DNA from 3 places in the Rhizobium binae genome. Region 1 is predicted to be linked to each of the others. Evidence: riboswitches for the same ligand, from Rfam matches in the RefSeq annotation. Region 1 holds a riboswitch; each other region holds the start of a gene.
The links. Region 1 has a riboswitch for cobalamin ahead of bluB (5,6-dimethylbenzimidazole synthase). Riboswitches for the same ligand answer to the same signal wherever they lie in the genome.

Region 1 (5,822 bases):
ATCGTGCGCACCAACACGACTGTCATCGGCGCGCTGGCACTGAGGCGCGGCGAAGCCGATGCGCTAATCTGCGGCCTCGAAGGCCGCTACGAAAAGCACCTCCGCGACGTCCGCCAAATCATCGGCAAGCGTCCGAACGTGCGTGATTTCTCCGCACTCAGCCTGATGATCTCACAGCGCGGCGCCACCTTCTTCACCGACACCTACGTCACCTTCAATCCGAGCGCCGAGGAGATAGCCGAGGCGACGGTGATGGCCGCCGAGGAGATCCGCCGTTTCGGCATCACGCCGCGCGCCGCTCTCGTCTCGCATTCCAACTTCGGCTCGCGCGAATCCGAGAGCGCCACGAAGATGCGCAACGCCCTGCAGCTCGTGCGCGAGACCGCCCCCGATCTCGAGGTCGATGGCGAAATGCACGGCGAAAGCGCCATCACCGAAGCGCTGCGCAAGCGCGTCATGCCGCATACGACGCTGCATGATGAGGCGAACCTGCTGGTATTCCCGAACCTCGATGCTGCGAACATCACCCTCGGCGTGGTCAAATCGATGACGGATGGTCTGCATGTGGGCCCGATCCTGCTCGGCGCCGCCATGCCGGCCCACATCCTTGCGCCGTCGGTCACCTCCCGGGGCGTCGTCAACATGGCGGCCTTGGCGGTCGTCGAGGCATCGCAGCCGGCTTAGGCCGGCTGCCGCCAAACGAGAAGCGCCGAACCCGGCGAAGCGATATCAGCCGCCGCCTGTTTCGGCGAGCGCATCGGCCCGTTCGTTGCCGGCAATCCCCGAATGGCCCTTGCACCAGGCGATGGTCACCAGGGCGTTTCGGGATAGCTGTAGGTCGACCGCCTTCCAGAGGTCCGCGTTGGCGATCGTTCGTTTCCGGCCGTTTCCATTGGGGCTGCTTTTCCTCCAGCCGTTATTTTTCCAGATTGGCCGCCAGCTGTTGCAGCCTTTGACGGCATAGACGGAATCGGACCAGATGATTGCGCCTTCGTCTGCTGCTTCCCTGTTGATCCATGTTGCTGCCTCGAGCAACGCGAATAATTCCATGGAATTATTCGCGGTATCCTCGACGCCACCGAAGCCGCAGGCGATTTCCACGGCATCTCGGAAAACGACGAAGGCCCAGCCCCCTTGCCCGGAACCGGGTTCATGACAACCGTCCACGAACAGGTGAAGGCCGCCTCCGGCTTCCGGTGCGTCGGTTGGTGTTGCGGGAGGTTGGATCCTGCCGGAAAGGCCTGCCATTTTAACCGAGTCTCGGGCAATTGCTGGATAAGATGACGAAAACACGCTAGAAATTTCACTGAGCTTGTTAAGAGAAATACGTTAAGGGAAACGCGCGGCCGGTTGAAGTCGCATGCGACCCATCGACCGTTTGCTCATTCCGGGACGACGCCGTGAAACGCCGAAACCTGTCTTTTGTGCTTCTCCTTGCCTTCGCGACGCCCGTCGCTGCGCAGACAAGCGCCATCTGTGATGACCTGCGCGGCCGTCTGGCCGACTTGCCGCGATCGATCGGCAACGGCAATGGTCCGGAGGCACGCCACTTTGCCGGCGCGATCGCCGAGCAGAATCTTGAGCTGCGCAAGGTCCGCAACGACCTGCGCAGCTATGGCTGCACTTCGGGTAGCATGGTGGTGATCGGGGGCGATAACGCCGAATATTGCGCTGAGCTCTCGCAGGCTGAAGCCCGGATGATCGATAATATCCAGTATCTCCAGGATCGTCGCGCCGAACTGCGCAGTCAAGGCGCCGGTGATGACGGCGGACGCCGCGAGCTGATGGCCGCGATCGAACAGAACGGCTGCAACAGCGAGAATTTCTACGACCCTTCCGAGCGTAGCGCCGACGACCCTGCCCCCAGCATCGAAGAGCAGGCGATGCGCGGCGATACCTTCATTCCGCTCGGCGGCGGTCAAGAGGTCGATCCGCGTTACGGCCTGCCGCGGGCCGAGATGATGTCGCCGGTCAGCACCATCTGCGTGCGCAGCTGCGATGGCGGCTTCTTCCCGATCAGTTCGAACGCCACCTCGGTCGATTTCGGCCGCGACGCTGAGACCTGCGCCAAGATGTGCCCCGGCATCGAGACCGAGCTTTTCTATCGTGACATCAGGAGCACGGACGCCTCGAATATGATTTCGGTAGCAACCGGCACGCCTTACAGCGCCATGCAGAACGCCTTCGTCTACAAGAACCGCGCGCCTGGTGAGAAAAACGCCTGCGCCTGCAATCTCACCGCCTATTACGAGGAGATGCGCGACAAGCAGGCCGTGAGCGAACCGCCGCAGCATGGCTCGATCACGACGATCCGCACCAATCCGGCGACAAAGAATGCAGCGACAACACCCGCGCCGCAGCCATCCGTTCCAGATCGTCCCTATGATCCCACGCAGAACAAGGTCCGCCAGGTCGGCCCGCAATTCTTCGCCGGCGACCAGGGCTCGATCGATCTTGCCAACCCGGCAACGCCAGGCCCTCAGCCGCAGCAGCAGTGACCGCTACTGCTCGCTCCGTCCCCAGCCATCATGGAAGACGAGTTCCTCGAGTGGCAGCCGCTGCCGCCAGCCTTTGACGGAAAGCTCCGGCTCGTCATACAGCCGATCGACGAAGCCGGCGCAGAGCCAGGCGACCACCTCGATATGATCGGGGATACCGAGAATGGTTTTCAGCTCGCCTTCGCGAAAGATACTGACCCAGCCGATGCCGATCCCTTCGGCGCGCGCCGCAAGCCAGAGGTTCTGGATGGCGCAGACCGTCGAATAGGAATCCATCCGCGGATTGTGCGTGCGGCCCAGCACGACGCTGCCGCTGCGTGTAGGATCGCAGGTCACGCAGATCCCAAGTGGCGCCTCGGCGATGCCTTCAAGCTTCAGGGAGCGGTACGCCTGCCGCCGCTCGCCGTCAAACATCAGCGCCGCTTCCTCATTCGCCTTGGCAAAGGCATCCCGGACACGCGCCCGCACCTCCGGTTTTTTCACCAGGATGAAATTCCACGGCTGCATGAAGCCAACAGAGGGCGCGTGATGGGCGGCCGTCAGAAGCCGCGCCACGACGTCATCCGGCAACAGATCGGGCAGGAACTGGCTGCGCACGTCGCGCCGCGTCATGATCGCGTGATAAACGGCCTCGCGTTCGGCGAGAGAAAAACCTGATGCCACCGACATGGCATCCTCATCAAAGGGTCGCATCGTCAAATCCCCAACAACGCAACCGCCCGCCGTCCGCGCGGGTTGGGTCTATCTTGCCAGGCCGGTCTTCTGACTTGGCGTCATCCGTCTGCCGCAGCCTTCCCGGCAATAGCCAGTGGCATGATGAAGCGGCAGGCGTCGGCCTTACAGCGTTGGGCACGTTCCGGTCCTGCACCGGATTCCCGATTCTCCCGCCTGACCGGCGGGCACCTGACCGGGCATCTATTTCAGTAAATGAGCACCGGGGCAAGAACCGGCGAGAGTGCGAGAGCGAAACAACTTTCGCCTGGCCTGCATCCCATTCCACTTTATCATTTATTCACATGTCAAATACACAATTCGTTTGCGCGTTTTGGGTTGCAACTCCGACATGGGCATGATCGCTCATAATGTGACCGTCAGCGTGGATGCCCGTGTCGATACGCCGGTCATGTCCGACCGAGCCGCAATTCCAGGCCCCGCGGATGTTCCAATTTTTGAAAACGATGCCTCTGACAGCCAAGCTGGCGGCGATTATCGTTGCCGTCAATCTTTGCGGCATTTCGGCCCTCGCCACCTATACCTGGGTGTATGAAACCCGGGCGCTGATCGACGGCGCCAAGGCAAACTGGTCGAAGGATGTGGAGCAGTTTGCCTCTCTGGCCGCAGGCGGCGTCAAATGGGGTAAGGCGAATGCGGTTCGCGAGGCCTATTCGCTTTACCGTGACGACCCCTCGCTCGATCTCGTGCAGTTTGCCGCATTCAACGCCGAGCCCACCGCCGTCGATAGCTGGTCACGCGACGGCATGGCCAGTTTGACCACGCCGGCCGATCTGGCGAAGCGCCTCAGTGCGAAACCCGACAAGACAACGGTCGATGATGGCGGGATATCAGCCGGATTGGTCACGATTATCGCCCCGCTGCCGGTGGACAAGTCAGGCAAGGCAACCGGTTACATCGTCACCAACTGGTCGGTCGAAAAGATTGCTTCCGAAGTCAGGCAGAAAGTCCTCGTATCGCTGCTCACGCAGTCGGTTATCACCGCGCTTGCCGTCATCGCCTTTCTTCTCGCCATGCGTAGCCTCGTTGGCCGCCCTCTCAGAATCCTCAGCGAGCGCATCGGCGCGCTGCAGAAAGGCGATCTGACCTCCCCCGTCACCTATAAAGAGAATGGCGATGAAATCGGCTTTCTCGCGCGGGCACTCGAGGTCTTCCGTCACGAGGCGATCGCAAAAGTCGAAAGAGAGCAGGCTGCTGCCGAGCAGAGCGCCGCTTTCGACGCCGAACGGGCCCATAACGCGTTGCTGACGGAAGAAGCCAACAGCCGGCAGCGACAGGTGATGATCAGCCTTGCCAACTCGCTGGAAAAACTCGCCGCCGGCGATTTCTCGATCCAGCTTGCCGATCTCGGTCCTGAGTTCGATAAGTTGCGGCAGGATTTCAACAATATGGTCCAGGCCGTCGCGGCCGCGCTGACAGAGATCAAGATCGCCTCTCTCGCAGTTGAAGGCGGGTCGAGCGAGCTGGCCTCCTCCGCAGATGAGCTCGCCAAGCGAACCGAGCAACAGGCGGCAGCACTCGAGCAGACCGCCGCCGCACTCGATGAAGTGACCACGACTGTCAAGTCATCGTCGCAGCGCGCTGAAGAAACCGGAGAATTGGTCGAGGAGACGAAGCGCAGCGCCCAGGTATCGGCGACGGTGGTGCGTGACGCGATCGGAGCGATGGACAGGATCCAGACCTCCTCCAGCCAGATCGGCCGCATTATCGGCGTCATCGATGAAATTGCTTTCCAGACGAATCTGCTGGCGCTGAATGCCGGCGTCGAGGCCGCGCGTGCCGGCGAAGCCGGCAAGGGGTTCGCCGTTGTCGCCCAGGAGGTTCGTGAACTCGCTCAGCGGTCGGCGAATGCGGCGAAGGAAATCAAGCACCTGATCAATGTCTCGGGCCAAGAGGTCGCCGCCGGCGTTGGACTGGTGAACGAGACCGGGGACGCTCTCCTGAAGATCGAGGAACAGATCAACCGCATCAGCGACAGCATCGCTTCCATCGTTCAGTCCTATCGCGAACAGGCAACGGGATTGCAGGAAATCAACGGCGCGATCAACCAGATGGATCACGCGACGCAGCAGAATGCGGCGATGGTTGAGGAAACCAATGCGGCCTGCCAGGAACTGCTCTCTCAAGGACGCCAGCTCCAGGATTCGGCCGGAAGGTTCGTCGTCGCTGCGTCTTCGGCAAGCCAGGTCAAGCCGGCTGCCCACAGCACTCGTCACTCTCGCTCCGAGCCCAGAGCCGTCGCGCCCCGGCATGCGGGAAATGCCGCCGTCGCCGCCTCTCCGGGCGCCTGGGAGTTCTGACGTCATCTACCTCCGACAAAAGCTTATTTCTCAGCAACTGATCACAGGAAGGGAACAGTCATGAAGAGAGTTGTGACCGCATTGCTTTTCGCCTCTGCTGCATTCGCCGCGCCCATGGGCGTAGCCATGGCCGAGGATGCCAAGCTCGCTCCGATCGCCGATTACGTGAAGAGCGACGTCAAGCCCTGGCTCAACGATCCCGCTATCATCGAGGCCATCAAGGCGCAGGACGCTGCGAATGCCAAGCTTAGCGAAGCCGACATCGACGCTCTCGACAAGAAATGGCGCGCCG
Region 2 (5,822 bases), 1.5 Mb from region 1:
TCCACGTCATAGGGCGAGAACAGATACATATCCTCGTTGTTCTTGGCGAGCTCGAAGGTGATGTCGGGCACGACGACGCCGAGCGACAGCGTCTTGATGCGGATCTTCTCATCGGCATTTTCGCGCTTGGTGTCGAGGAAGCGCATAATGTCGGGGTGATGGGCGTTGAGATAGACAGCACCCGCTCCCTGACGGGCACCGAGCTGGTTGGCATAGGAAAAACTGTCTTCGAGCAGTTTCATGACGGGAATGATGCCCGACGACTGGTTCTCGATCTGCTTGATCGGCGCGCCGGCCTCGCGGATGTTCGTCAGCGACAGCGCCACGCCGCCGCCGCGCTTCGACAATTGCAGCGCCGAATTGATCGACCGGCCGATCGATTCCATATTGTCCTCGACCCGCAGCAGGAAGCAGGAGACAAGTTCGCCGCGCTGCTTCTTGCCAGCGTTGAGGAAGGTCGGCGTCGCCGGCTGGAACCGGCCGGAAATGATCTCGTCGACCACGTCGCGGGCAAGGGCCTCATCGCCACGCGCCAGCGTCAGCGCCACCATGCAGATGCGGTCCTCGTAGCGCTCGAGATAGCGTTTTCCGTCGAAGGTCTTCAGCGTATAGCTGGTGTAATATTTGAACGCACCGAGGAAGGTCGGGAAACGGAACTTTCGGGCATAGGCCTCATCGAACAGTTCGCGTACGAAATTGAAGGAATACTGGTCGAGCACCTCCTGCTGGTAGTAGCCCTCGGTCACGAGGTAATCGAGCTTTTCCCTGAGATTGTGAAAGAACACGGTGTTCTGGTTCACGTGTTGCAGGAAATACTGCTTTGCCGCCAAGCGGTCCTTGTCGAGCTGGATCCGTCCCTCATCGTCATAGAGGTTCAGCATGGCGTTCAGCGCATGATAGTCCAGCGTTTCCGCCGCTTTTACAGGGCGTTCGCCGGCGGGGTGAGCAAAAGTGCTATGCGGTTTTGCGCCCGCATCCCGCGTCAGAGTTGTTGCCGTGTCCAAAATCGTTCCATTCCGTGTTTGACGTTGGCGACATCTTCTTCCGTGCCCATGAGCTCGAACCTGTAGAGGTAGGGCACCTGGCATTTCTGCGAAATCACGTCGCCGGCGAGCCCGTATGTCTCGCCGAAATTGCTGTTGCCCGCGGCAATAACGCCCCGGATGTGTCCTCGATTCTCCGCATCGTTCAAGAAACGGATCACCTGCTTGGGAACGGCACCCTTGCCACTGTCGCCGCTATAGGTCGGCACGATGAGAACGAAAGGCTCGCGGATACGCAACGCCTCTCCGCCGCTAGAAGGAATGCGCGCCGCGCGCAGCCCGAGCTTGGTGACGAATCGGTGGGTGTTCTCCGATCGGCTGGAATAGTAGACGATCAGCCCCACCGCCGTTTTCCGGTCAGGAGAGCGCACTGATCATATCGGGACGGAAACCCGCCCAATGCCGCTCGCCGGCGATGACGACCGGCGCCTGCATGTAGCCGAGGCTGCGGACGCGATCGAGCGCTTCGGCGTCCTGCGAGATATCGACGATATCGTAATCGACGCCCAGGCGGTCGAGGGCGCGATAGGTGGCGGTGCACTGGACGCAGGCAGGTTTGCTGTAGACGGTAACGCTCATCATGTTCCTCGTGATGTCAAAGAATTCAGGACGCAATACTCGGATCGGACGCCTTGCGACGTCCGGGGCAACGCTTGATGGTGATCTGGCAAAGTCGGCGGCTTAAACGCCCGATACGATCTCTTTCCGGATTTGTGCGGGCGGCGGCCTTGATGTTCTGGACATGACTTCAACCCCGAAGTGCGCATGCGGACGTTCGGGGCAGCGCAACAGGCGCGGATCATTCCGCTTCATGCACGCGACCTTCCGGACACCCCGCCCGTGGACGTTTCGTTCAAGGCAGGTCTCCTGGCTAGCGGGTCGAAGCACCCTGCCCCGGCCTTCCCGAGGCCTCATGCCTCAGTGACCTGAAATCGGACAGTTGCTCGCCGCTTACAGTTGCGGGGGCAGCTCCGGCCTTGTTGCGCCATCATGGCGAAACGCACCGTATTCCCATCTTCGCCCCCAGATCCTGACGAATCGAAGGCACCTCGAACACTAGATATAGTACGCGAATCGAGAAAAGCGTCAATGGGTGGTTGATGCATCGCGTTACGAGCGGGCTGAAATCGCTGCGTTCCTGTGAAAAACATGGATAACGAATGTTTAAGCAAAATGGGCTGTGGAGAACATCGGAACGAATAGAGCCCGCCTGTAGCCGGCTCTGCGATCTTCAATTTCGAAGGCTCGAATCGAGCCGAATAGACAAGCGCCTATCCCCTTATTCGAAGCAGCCGGAGCGCGTTGAACGTCACCAGCACGGTGGCGCCGGTATCGGCGAGGATCGCCGGCCAGAGCCCGGTCATCCCGATGATCGTCGTCACCAGGAAGACAGCCTTCAGCCCGAGCGCAATGGTGATATTCTGAAAAATATTGCGCATCGTCCGCTGCGAAAGCGCGATCATTCGCGCCACGTCGCCGACGCGTCCGTGTAGCACGGCCGCATCGGCCGTCTCCAGCGCCACGTCGGTGCCGCCGCCCATGGCAATGCCGATATCGGCAGCCGCCAGCGCGGGCGCGTCGTTGATGCCGTCGCCGACCTTGGCGACGATGAAGCCCCGGCGTTTGAATTCGCCGACGGCCTTCTGTTTGTCTTGCGGCATCATCTCGCCGCGCCAGTCGATGCCGAGCATGCCGGCGACGGCTGCCGCCGCCCGCTTGTTGTCACCCGTGAGCATCATCGCCTCTATCCCCGCTGCTTTCAGGGCCGACAGCCCGGCTTCAGCATCCTCACGCGGCTCGTCGCGCATGGCGATCAGGCCGGCTGCCGCGCCATTGACGAGAAGCACCGACACGCTCTTGCCCTCGTCGTTCAGCGCACTGATGCAGGCGTCCTTTTCCCCATCAAGCGCCCCGCGCTCGCGAGCGGCGGACGGCGACAGCAGATCCAGAGTCTCGCCCCCGACTTTGCCCGTGACGCCCTTGCCCGGCAGCGCCTCCAGCTCGAAGGCCGGCGGCACGGGAACGCCGTCCGCCTTGGCGCGGTTGAGGATCGCAAGCGCCAAAGGATGGCTGGAGCCCTGCTCCAGCACCGCCGCGCGCGACAGGAGCTGCGCTTCGTTCAAACTGAAGGAAACGATATCGGTCACCTGAGGCTTGCCTTCCGTCAGCGTGCCCGTCTTGTCCAAGGCGACCATCGTCACCTTCCCAAGGCCTTCCAGCACCGCACCGCCCTTCATCAGCAGTCCGCGCCGCGCGCCTGCCGAAAGCGAGGCTGCGATTGCTGCCGGCGTCGAGATGACAAGCGCGCAGGGGCAGCCGATCAGCAGGATGGCAAGGCCCTTGTAGATCCATTCAGCCCACACGCCGGCGAGGAACAGCGGTGGAACGACTGCAACCAACGCCGCGACCACCACGACGCCTGGCGTGTAATAGCGCGAGAACCGGTCGATGAAGCGTTCCGTCGGCGCCTTCGATTCCTGCGCCTCTTCCACCAGCTTGACCACCCGGGCGATGGTGTTGTCGGCCGCGGCCGCTGTGACGCGAACCCTAAGCACCGCATCGCCATTTACTGTCCCCGCAAAAACCGCGGCATCGACGCCCTTTCGAACCGGCGTGCTCTCGCCCGTCACCGGCGCCTCGTCGATCGCGCTCTCGCCCGATACGATGACGCCGTCCGCAGAAATACGGTCGCCGGGCCGAACCATGATGATCGCGCCAACGGCAAGGCTTTCCGCCGGCACCTCCCGCGTCTGGCCATTGTCTTCCAGCAAAGCATTCTTCGGCACCAGGGCCGTCAGCGATCGAATGCTTTCGCGGGCCTTGCCGGCAGCCACGCCTTCCAGCAGTTCGCCGACGAGAAACAGGAAGACGACGGTCGCCGCCTCCTCGCCCGCATTGATGATGACGGCGCCGACCGCGGCGATCGTCATCAGCATCTCGATCGAAAATGGCGCGCCTGCAAACGCCGCCATTATGGCGCGCCGCGCGATCGGTACCAGACCGACCAGCATGGCGACGATGAAGGCATAGGCTCCGACCGCAGGCGCGAGATGGCCGACAGCGTAGGCGGCAAGCAGCGCTGCACCCGAGAGGATGGTCAGCCGGCCCTTCCTGCTCTGCCACCAGGGGCCTGTCATCGGCCCATGGTCATGCCCGTGCAGGCCCTCGATTTCTTTTTCGGCATGGCGGTGATTGTGAACATGACCTTCATGCTCGTGCCCGGCGTGATCGTGATGATCGTACGATCCGTGATCTCCCCTCGGCGCAGCGCTTCCGGCAAAAGACGAGACCGAATAGCCGAGCCCCGTCACCTTCTTCTCGATCGCCTTGAGGTCGCTGCTGCCGTCGTGCCGAACGATCATCGAACCCGCTACCACCGAGACGGAAACATCGACGACTCCAGCCACGCGCCTGACCGCCGCGTCGATCTTGCTCGCGCAGGCGGCACAATCCATGCCGCCGACCCGGTATCGTGTCTCGTTCGCCTCAGCCATGATCCGATTCCTTGTCAAATAGAAGCACCTCTCCTACATCCTCTAGCGACTAGAGGTGCAAGAGGAATGTCATGAAAAAGATCACGATTGGCGTAGCCGCTCGCCGGAGCGGGGTCAAAGTGCCGACGGTGCGTTACTACGAGAGCATCGGCCTGCTCGCGGCGCCGAGCCGCAGCGAAGGCAACCAGCGCTCCTTCGAACCTGCCGATATCAACCGCCTCACCTTCATCCGCCATGCCCGCGAACTCGGTTTCGACATCGAGGCGATCCGCACGCTGCTCACCCTGCAGGATGATCCTCACCAATCTTGCGCTTCGGCCGATGCCATCGCCAAGGCCCGTCTCGTCGAGGTCGAGCAGCGCATCCGCCGCCTGAAGGCGCTGAAGGCCGAACTCGAAACCATGGTGGAAGGTTGCGGCCATGGCCGCGTCGACCAATGCCGTGTCATCGAGGTTCTCGCCGACCACGGCCAGTGCACGCATTCCCACCACTGATCGCGCCCTTGCGGGCAAGGCGCAGCCGCGCCAAAACTGCACCGGAAAGAATCGGGCGAAGGCATCCATGGACCAAAAGCGAATTGCGATCATCGGTGGTGGCCCGGCGGGCCTGGCGGCCGCCGAGCTGCTTTCGCTCTCCGGCCATGCGGTGACGGTCTATGACGCCATGCCGACCTTCGCCCGCAAGTTTCTTCTGGCCGGCAAGTCGGGGTTGAACATCACGCACTCCGAGGATTATGCCCGTTTCGCCACGCGCTTCGGCGCGGCCTCTGCCCGCCTGCGCCCCGCTCTCGATGCCTTTACCCCTGGCGATATCAGAGATTGGGCGACAGGGCTCGGAACCAAGACTTTCATAGGCTCGTCCGGCCGGGTCTTCCCTGATGTGATGAAAGCCTCTCCCTTGCTGCGAGCCTGGCTCAAACGGCTGGAGGCGCAGGACGTCATGCTGCGCACGCGCCACCGCTGGATCGGTTTTGCCGATGACGGCTATGTTTTCGAAACGCCTGAAGGACGCAGCATCGTCCATTGCGACGCAGTCCTGCTGGCGCTCGGCGGCGCCAGTTGGCCGCGCCTCGGCTCCGATGCACGCTGGCTGCCGTGGCTATCGGAGAAGGGCGTCGCGATCGAGCCCTTCCGGCCCGCCAATTGCGGCTTCGTCGTCGGCTGGAGCGAAAGCTTCCGCGACCGTTTCGCCGGCGAGCCGGTGAAGTCGGCCACCGCCACCTCCGATGCCGGCACCTTTCCCGGGGAATTCGTCGTCACCGCAAACGGCATCGAGGGCAGCCTGG
Region 3 (5,822 bases), 140 kb from region 1:
TTTTCGAATTCCCCAAAGAGGTGACGCTGCGCGGGCTCGGCTTTTCTCTTACCAGTGATGCGCCGGGCGGATTTTCCGACGGGCAACTGGAAGTCATCGAACAGCTTTTGCCGGCGCTGGGGCTCGCCGCCTACCGGGTGGCGGTGTCGAAGACCGCCACCGAGATCCTTGCGGTCTATACCGGCGCCAAGACGAGCGCGCGCATCCTCTCCGGAGAGACGCGGAGGGGGATGGGCGGTTCTATCAATGCCGCGATCCTGCTTGCCGACCTTCGCGATTTCACAGCGTTGACCGAGGCATATGAGCCCGCCGAGATCGTCGGCTTTCTCAACGAGCATTTCGATCTGATCGACCGGCATGTCGAGGAAAATTCCGGCGAGATTCTTAAGTTCATGGGCGACAGTGTGCTTGCGATCTTCCCAACGGACGCCGAGGATTCGAAACGGGCTTGTCTGGCTGCGCTGGCTTCCGCCAAGAACCTGCTGAAAGCAAACGAAGTGCTCAACAGCGAGCGGACGCTGGATGGCGGTCCGGATATCGGCGTCGATGTCGTGCTTCATGTCGGCGAGGTATTCTACGGTAATGTCGGCGCCCGGGGCAGGCTCGACTTCACGGTGATCGGCAGGGCCGTCAACGAGGCTTCGCGGCTTGAGAAGCTCTGCGGCACGCTCGGAGAGAACCTTTTAATGTCGGAGAGTTTCGCCAAGACCTGCACGGCCGCCAGCGAATATCTGGGGTCCTTCGACTTGCGCGGCGTTTCGAAGAGAGCCGACGTTTTCCGGCTCGCCGACACCGCGTCGTAAGAGGATCAGATCTCGCCGGAAACCTCGCGGCGTCGGCGGTCGAGCTCTTCGCTGTAGCGGCGCAGCGTGTGGCTCTCGCTGAGCTGGCCGACCACCTTGCGCTCGATCAGGTTGTTGACAACGGCAAGCGCTTCGCTTTCGGTCTTGTCGAAGATCGCCGCTGCCTGGCGGGCGTTCATCTGCGGCTGCAGGAAATCGTTGCGGTAGCGGACGAAATCGGCAAGCGTCTGGCTTTCGTCCTGGACATCGGTCGGGTTGGCGTAGATCTCCGGCACCAGCACGAGACCCGCATATTTGTCGTTCTCCTCGACGAGGATGACGCGCTGGGTCGAGCCGATCGGGAAGGCCCGCTTGAATTCTTCCAGCGCAATGCCGGCTTTTGCCGTCTTGACGTCGGCGCGCATCAGCTTGTCGACTGTTAGATTGCGGATCCAGCCGACATCATGGGCGCTACGGATGCTTTCGCCGCGCAGGTGGAAACGCCAGGTGGCGAAGGAGTAACCGAAGGTCGAGCGAACGACGAGCGAGGAGGTAATGACGGCGGCAAGCACCAGGGCGGTGATCGGAAAGTCGCCGGTAATTTCGAGCGCCAGGAACGTCATCGTCAGCGGCCCGCCAATCACGGCGACGGCGAGCGAACTCATGCCGACCACGGCATAGATGACCGGCGTCAGCGTCGTGTCGGCGAAATAAGGGCCGCAATAGGCGAAGAGCTTGCCGAGCAGGGCACCCATGAACAGCGAGGCGAAAAACAGGCCGCCCCTGAAGCCGGAGCCGATCGAGATCGCCGAGGCAAGGGATTTCAAGAGGAAGAGGCCGATCAGCGCCGGGATCGCCACCTCGCGCGCGAGATTGAGATGCAGGGCGCCGTGGCCGGCCGATAGCACCTGCGGCGAGATCATCGCCAGCAGCCCGACGATGATGCCGCCGAGTGCGGGGCGGAAGGGCGGAGCGATCGAGCTCTTGCGGGCCAGTTCCTCGATGAAGGCGACGCCCTGCATGAGGAGGATGCCGACGCCGGCGCAGAAGACGCCGAGCAGCAGCGCCGGAACATAGTCGGCCGGCACGACGGAGCCGAAACTGCCGATATCGATGGTGAAATCGCCCTCGGCGAGCAGCCGCGCCACAAGGGTTGACACGAGGGCGGAGACGACGACGGGCGTCAGCGACACGATGGTATAGGTGCCGATGATCAGCTCGAAGGCGTAGAAGGCGCCGGTCAGCGGCGCATTGAAGGCGGCGGCGATGGCGCCTGCCGCGCCGCAGCCGACGAGGGTGCGCAGGTCGGATCGGCGAAGCTGCAGCTTCAGACCGAATTTCGAGGCGAGGCCAGCGGCGAGCTGGGTGTAACCGGCCTCCAGGCCGACGGAGGCGCCGAAACCGTTGGAGATGAGGTTCTGCGCGGCGACGATGATGCTGTCGGTAAGCGACAGGCGGCCGCCATGCAGCGCATTGGCCTCGATCGGGTCGACCATCGGCTTTTTGCGCCGCTTGGCCAGAATGTAAAGCAATAGGCCGAGCAGGACGCCACCCATGACGGGGGCGGTGAGCAGCAGCAGCTTGTCTTCGATCAGCGACGAACTCAGCCTTTGCTCGTCGGCGATGCCGAAGACAAGTTGATGCAGTTCCTTGGAAACGAGACTCATGCCGGTGACGGCCAGCCCGGAGGCGATGCCGACGACGGCGCCTGCCAGCGACAGGCCGACCTCGCTGCGGCGGGTCAGTGCACGCAACCGTCCCGGATCGAAGAAAACACGCAGCGCCCGCAAGCGGCGCCGATCCAATTTCATGAGCATGGCTAAACAACTAGGCGGGGAGAGACCCGTTCAAGGGCGACGGCGCAGTCCGCTTGCAACGCAATTGCGGCGAAAAGCCGGCGCGCCGATCAAATATTCACGACGTAAGACTCTGATAAAAGACGATTTTTCCGGTAGACTCAGTCGTATTGGCCTATAGCTCCGTGGCTAATCCGGTGCGAGGCGGCCGCGAAGGTCGTTGACTTCAATCGCCGGCTTGCCTAACCATCTTTGCTATAAGGATGGTCGCCTGACCATCCCGACATAACGGATGGTTCCGGATCGGCGTTGCGCTCTTCCGGATGAAAAGGGAATGTGACGGGGCGGACCCAAGCCGGGCGCCTTCATCACAGCCGACCCCGCGACTGTAGAGCGGTTAGGGTCTTCCATCCGGCATTCAGCGCTTTTCGCCGGCAGCCAGCAATGGTGCGGGCGGGCGGAAAGGACGAGATGCCGGAAAAGCCACTGGAAATGCATGGTGAACAACCGGGGTCGGACGCCTCTATTTCTACGAATCGTCCACCTCTTCACCGAAGCAGCCGGGAAGGTGAGGCGGGTCCGCCGGCACGATCAGGGGCGACCGGTTTCCGGTCCGCCCCGATCGTGGCCGATACCCGCGAGCCAGGAGACCTGCCATCCCGTGCCGGGCGAAAAGCCCAATCCAGGGCAAAGAGCCCGCTGCCAGCACGGAGGTTGTTTTGGCTGAACGAATGAATTCGGCTCTGCCTTGTGTGGCAGATGAGAGGCTTTCAGTCTCCTGCGTCGAGAACGTGGCGCCCCGCTCGACCGCCAGCTGTGGTATCTGCGGAGCAAATCGAGGCACCGACCTCCCCAGCAGGAGCGCCTCGGCATGACCGATTGCCTTCCCAATTCCACCCTCGTTCTCGGCGGCGCGCGCTCCGGTAAATCCCGCTTCGCCGAAAACCTCGTCACAGCGAGCGGCCTCGAGCGCCATTATATCGCGACTGGCCGGGCATGGGACGAGGAGATGCAGGCGCGGATCGATCAGCACAAGGCCGATCGCGGCTCCTCCTGGACTACGCACGAGGAGCCATTGGCGCTTGCCGAGCGGCTTGCGGCCATCGATGGCGCGGGCAGGGCGATCCTCATCGATTGCCTGACGTTGTGGCTGACCAATCTGATGATGGAAGGTCGCGATACCGCGCTACAGGCTGCCGCGCTTGCGGCGTGGCTGCCGCAGGCAAAGGCGCGCCTTGTCATCGTTTCCAATGAAGTCGGCCTCGGCATCGTGCCCGAGAACCGCATGGCGCGGGAGTTCCGCGACCATGCCGGCCGGCTGCACCAGATGATCGCGGCGAAAGCCGGCGAAGTTTATTTCATCGCGGCAGGGCTGCCGCTGAAAATGAAGGGTTGAAGTTCCATGAACCACCAGAAGATTCCCGCAACCGTCATCACCGGCTTCCTGGGTGCGGGCAAGACGACGATGATCCGCAACCTGCTTACCAATGCGGGCGGCAGGAAGATCGCGCTGATCATCAATGAGTTTGGCGATCTCGGCGTCGACGGCGACGTGCTGAAGGGCTGCGGCGCGGAGAATTGCACCGAGGACGATATCATCGAGCTCACCAACGGCTGCATCTGCTGCACGGTGGCCGACGATTTCATTCCGACCATGACCAAACTCCTGGAGCGAGACCAGCGTCCAGACCATATCGTCATCGAAACTTCGGGTCTTGCGCTGCCGCAACCGCTGGTCGCCGCCTTCAACTGGCCGGATATTCGCAGTGAAGTCACTGTCGACGGCGTCATCACCGTGGTCGATAGCGCAGCCGTTGCCGCCGGGCGGTTCGCCGACGATCACGATGCCGTCGATGCCCGCCGCGTCGAGGATGAATCGCTCGATCACGAGAGCCCCATCGAGGAGCTTTTCGAGGATCAACTGACCTGTGCCGACCTGATCGTGCTCAACAAGACCGACCTGATCGACACTGACGGCCTCGGCCGCGTGAAGAGCGAAGTCGCCTCACGCATCGCCCGCAAGCCCGTGATGATCGAAGCCAGGAACGGCGAGGTGCCGGCCAGCGTGCTGCTCGGCCTCGGCATCGGCACGGAGGGCGATATCGTCAACCGCAAGTCTCATCACGAGCTGGAACACGAGGCTGGCGAGCCGCATGACCACGACGAATTCGACAGTTTCGTCGCCGAGCTTGGCGCTATCTCGGACATCACCGGCTTTATCGAGAAGCTGAAGGAGATCATCGCGGAGCATGACGTGCTGCGCCTGAAGGGCTTCATCGACGTTGCGGGCAAGCCAATGCGCCTGCAGTTGCAGGCCGTCGGCGCCCGCATCGACCAGTATTTCGACCGCGCCTGGACGCCGGGCGAAGCGCGGGCCACGCGCCTCGTCGTCATCGGCCTTTACGACATGGATCAAGATGCGGTCAGGGCGGCGATCGAGGCGCTGACGTAAATCCATGCATCTGCTTCTGGCCCAGCAGGGAACGATCAGCGACGGCGACGAAGCCATCGACCTCGGCCAGTCGCCGGGCGATATCCTGTTCCTGTCGGCCGCCGACACCGAGCTTGCGGCGATCGCCGCGGTCCATGCCGGCGGGGCGACTGGGCATTCGCTGCGGCTTGCGAGCCTGATGAGCCTAAAGCACCCGATGTCGGTCGATACCTATGTCGAGCGCACGGCGCGGCATGCGAAGCTGATTATCGTGCGAGCCCTGGGAGGGGCGAGCTATTTCCACTATGCGCTGGAGGCGCTGCATGCCGGGGCGGCCCGCAGCGGAGCGCTGATTGCGGTGCTGCCGGGCGATGCGAAGCCGGATGCGGGGCTGACGCCGTTTTCCAATGTGGCGCCGGAGGATCTCAATGCATTGTGGGGGTATCTGATCGAGGGTGGTGATGCCAATGCGCGGGGCTTTCTCGCCTATGCCTCGGCGATGCTCTCGGGAGAGGAGAAGCCGGCGCCGGCCGCGCCGCTGATGAAAGCGGGGATATGGTGGCCGGGGCGGGGGCTGGTTGGCGTTGAGGAGTGGCGGGGGCTCGTCTCAGGTGAGGGGGGTGCAGCACAATCGGTTGAAGAGGTGGGTTTTAAACCTGCGGATCGCGCTGTCGTCGCCATCGCCTTCTACCGCGCTCTCGTCCAAAGCGGCGAAATCCGGCCCGTCGAGGCCCTGATCGAAGCGCTGGGGGCGCAAGGACTGGCCCCGCTACCGGTCTTTGCCTATAGCCTTAAGGACCCCGTCTCCAAGGG

Region 2: another riboswitch for cobalamin. It lies ahead of nrdH (glutaredoxin-like protein NrdH); the one in region 1 lies ahead of bluB (5,6-dimethylbenzimidazole synthase).
Region 3: another riboswitch for cobalamin. It lies ahead of cobU (bifunctional adenosylcobinamide kinase/adenosylcobinamide-phosphate guanylyltransferase); the one in region 1 lies ahead of bluB (5,6-dimethylbenzimidazole synthase).

Annotation. Positions count from the first base shown of each region.
Region 1 covers NZ_CP071604.1:2,506,145-2,511,966, forward strand. Annotated here, with positions in the region: gene J2J99_RS12280 (NADP-dependent malic enzyme) at 1-684, shown strand, start outside; gene J2J99_RS12285 (ribonuclease H family protein) at 730-1,248, opposite strand; gene J2J99_RS12290 (DUF2865 domain-containing protein) at 1,401-2,498, shown strand; gene bluB (5,6-dimethylbenzimidazole synthase) at 2,502-3,191, opposite strand; cobalamin riboswitch at 3,234-3,420, opposite strand; gene J2J99_RS12300 (methyl-accepting chemotaxis protein) at 3,656-5,530, shown strand; gene J2J99_RS12305 (hypothetical protein) at 5,591-5,822, shown strand, end outside.
Region 2 covers NZ_CP071604.1:4,038,573-4,044,394, forward strand. Annotated here, with positions in the region: gene nrdE (class 1b ribonucleoside-diphosphate reductase subunit alpha) at 1-1,004, opposite strand, end outside; gene nrdI (class Ib ribonucleoside-diphosphate reductase assembly flavoprotein NrdI) at 983-1,387, opposite strand; gene nrdH (glutaredoxin-like protein NrdH) at 1,401-1,622, opposite strand; cobalamin riboswitch at 1,884-2,110, opposite strand; gene J2J99_RS19710 (heavy metal translocating P-type ATPase) at 2,315-4,537, opposite strand; gene J2J99_RS19715 (MerR family transcriptional regulator) at 4,609-5,031, shown strand; gene J2J99_RS19720 (TIGR03862 family flavoprotein) at 5,099-5,822, shown strand, end outside.
Region 3 covers NZ_CP071604.1:2,648,395-2,654,216, reverse strand. Annotated here, with positions in the region: gene J2J99_RS12995 (adenylate/guanylate cyclase domain-containing protein) at 1-803, shown strand, start outside; gene J2J99_RS12990 (chloride channel protein) at 809-2,599, opposite strand; cobalamin riboswitch at 2,855-3,251, shown strand; gene cobU (bifunctional adenosylcobinamide kinase/adenosylcobinamide-phosphate guanylyltransferase) at 3,450-3,974, shown strand; gene cobW (cobalamin biosynthesis protein CobW) at 3,981-5,030, shown strand; gene cobN (cobaltochelatase subunit CobN) at 5,035-5,822, shown strand, end outside.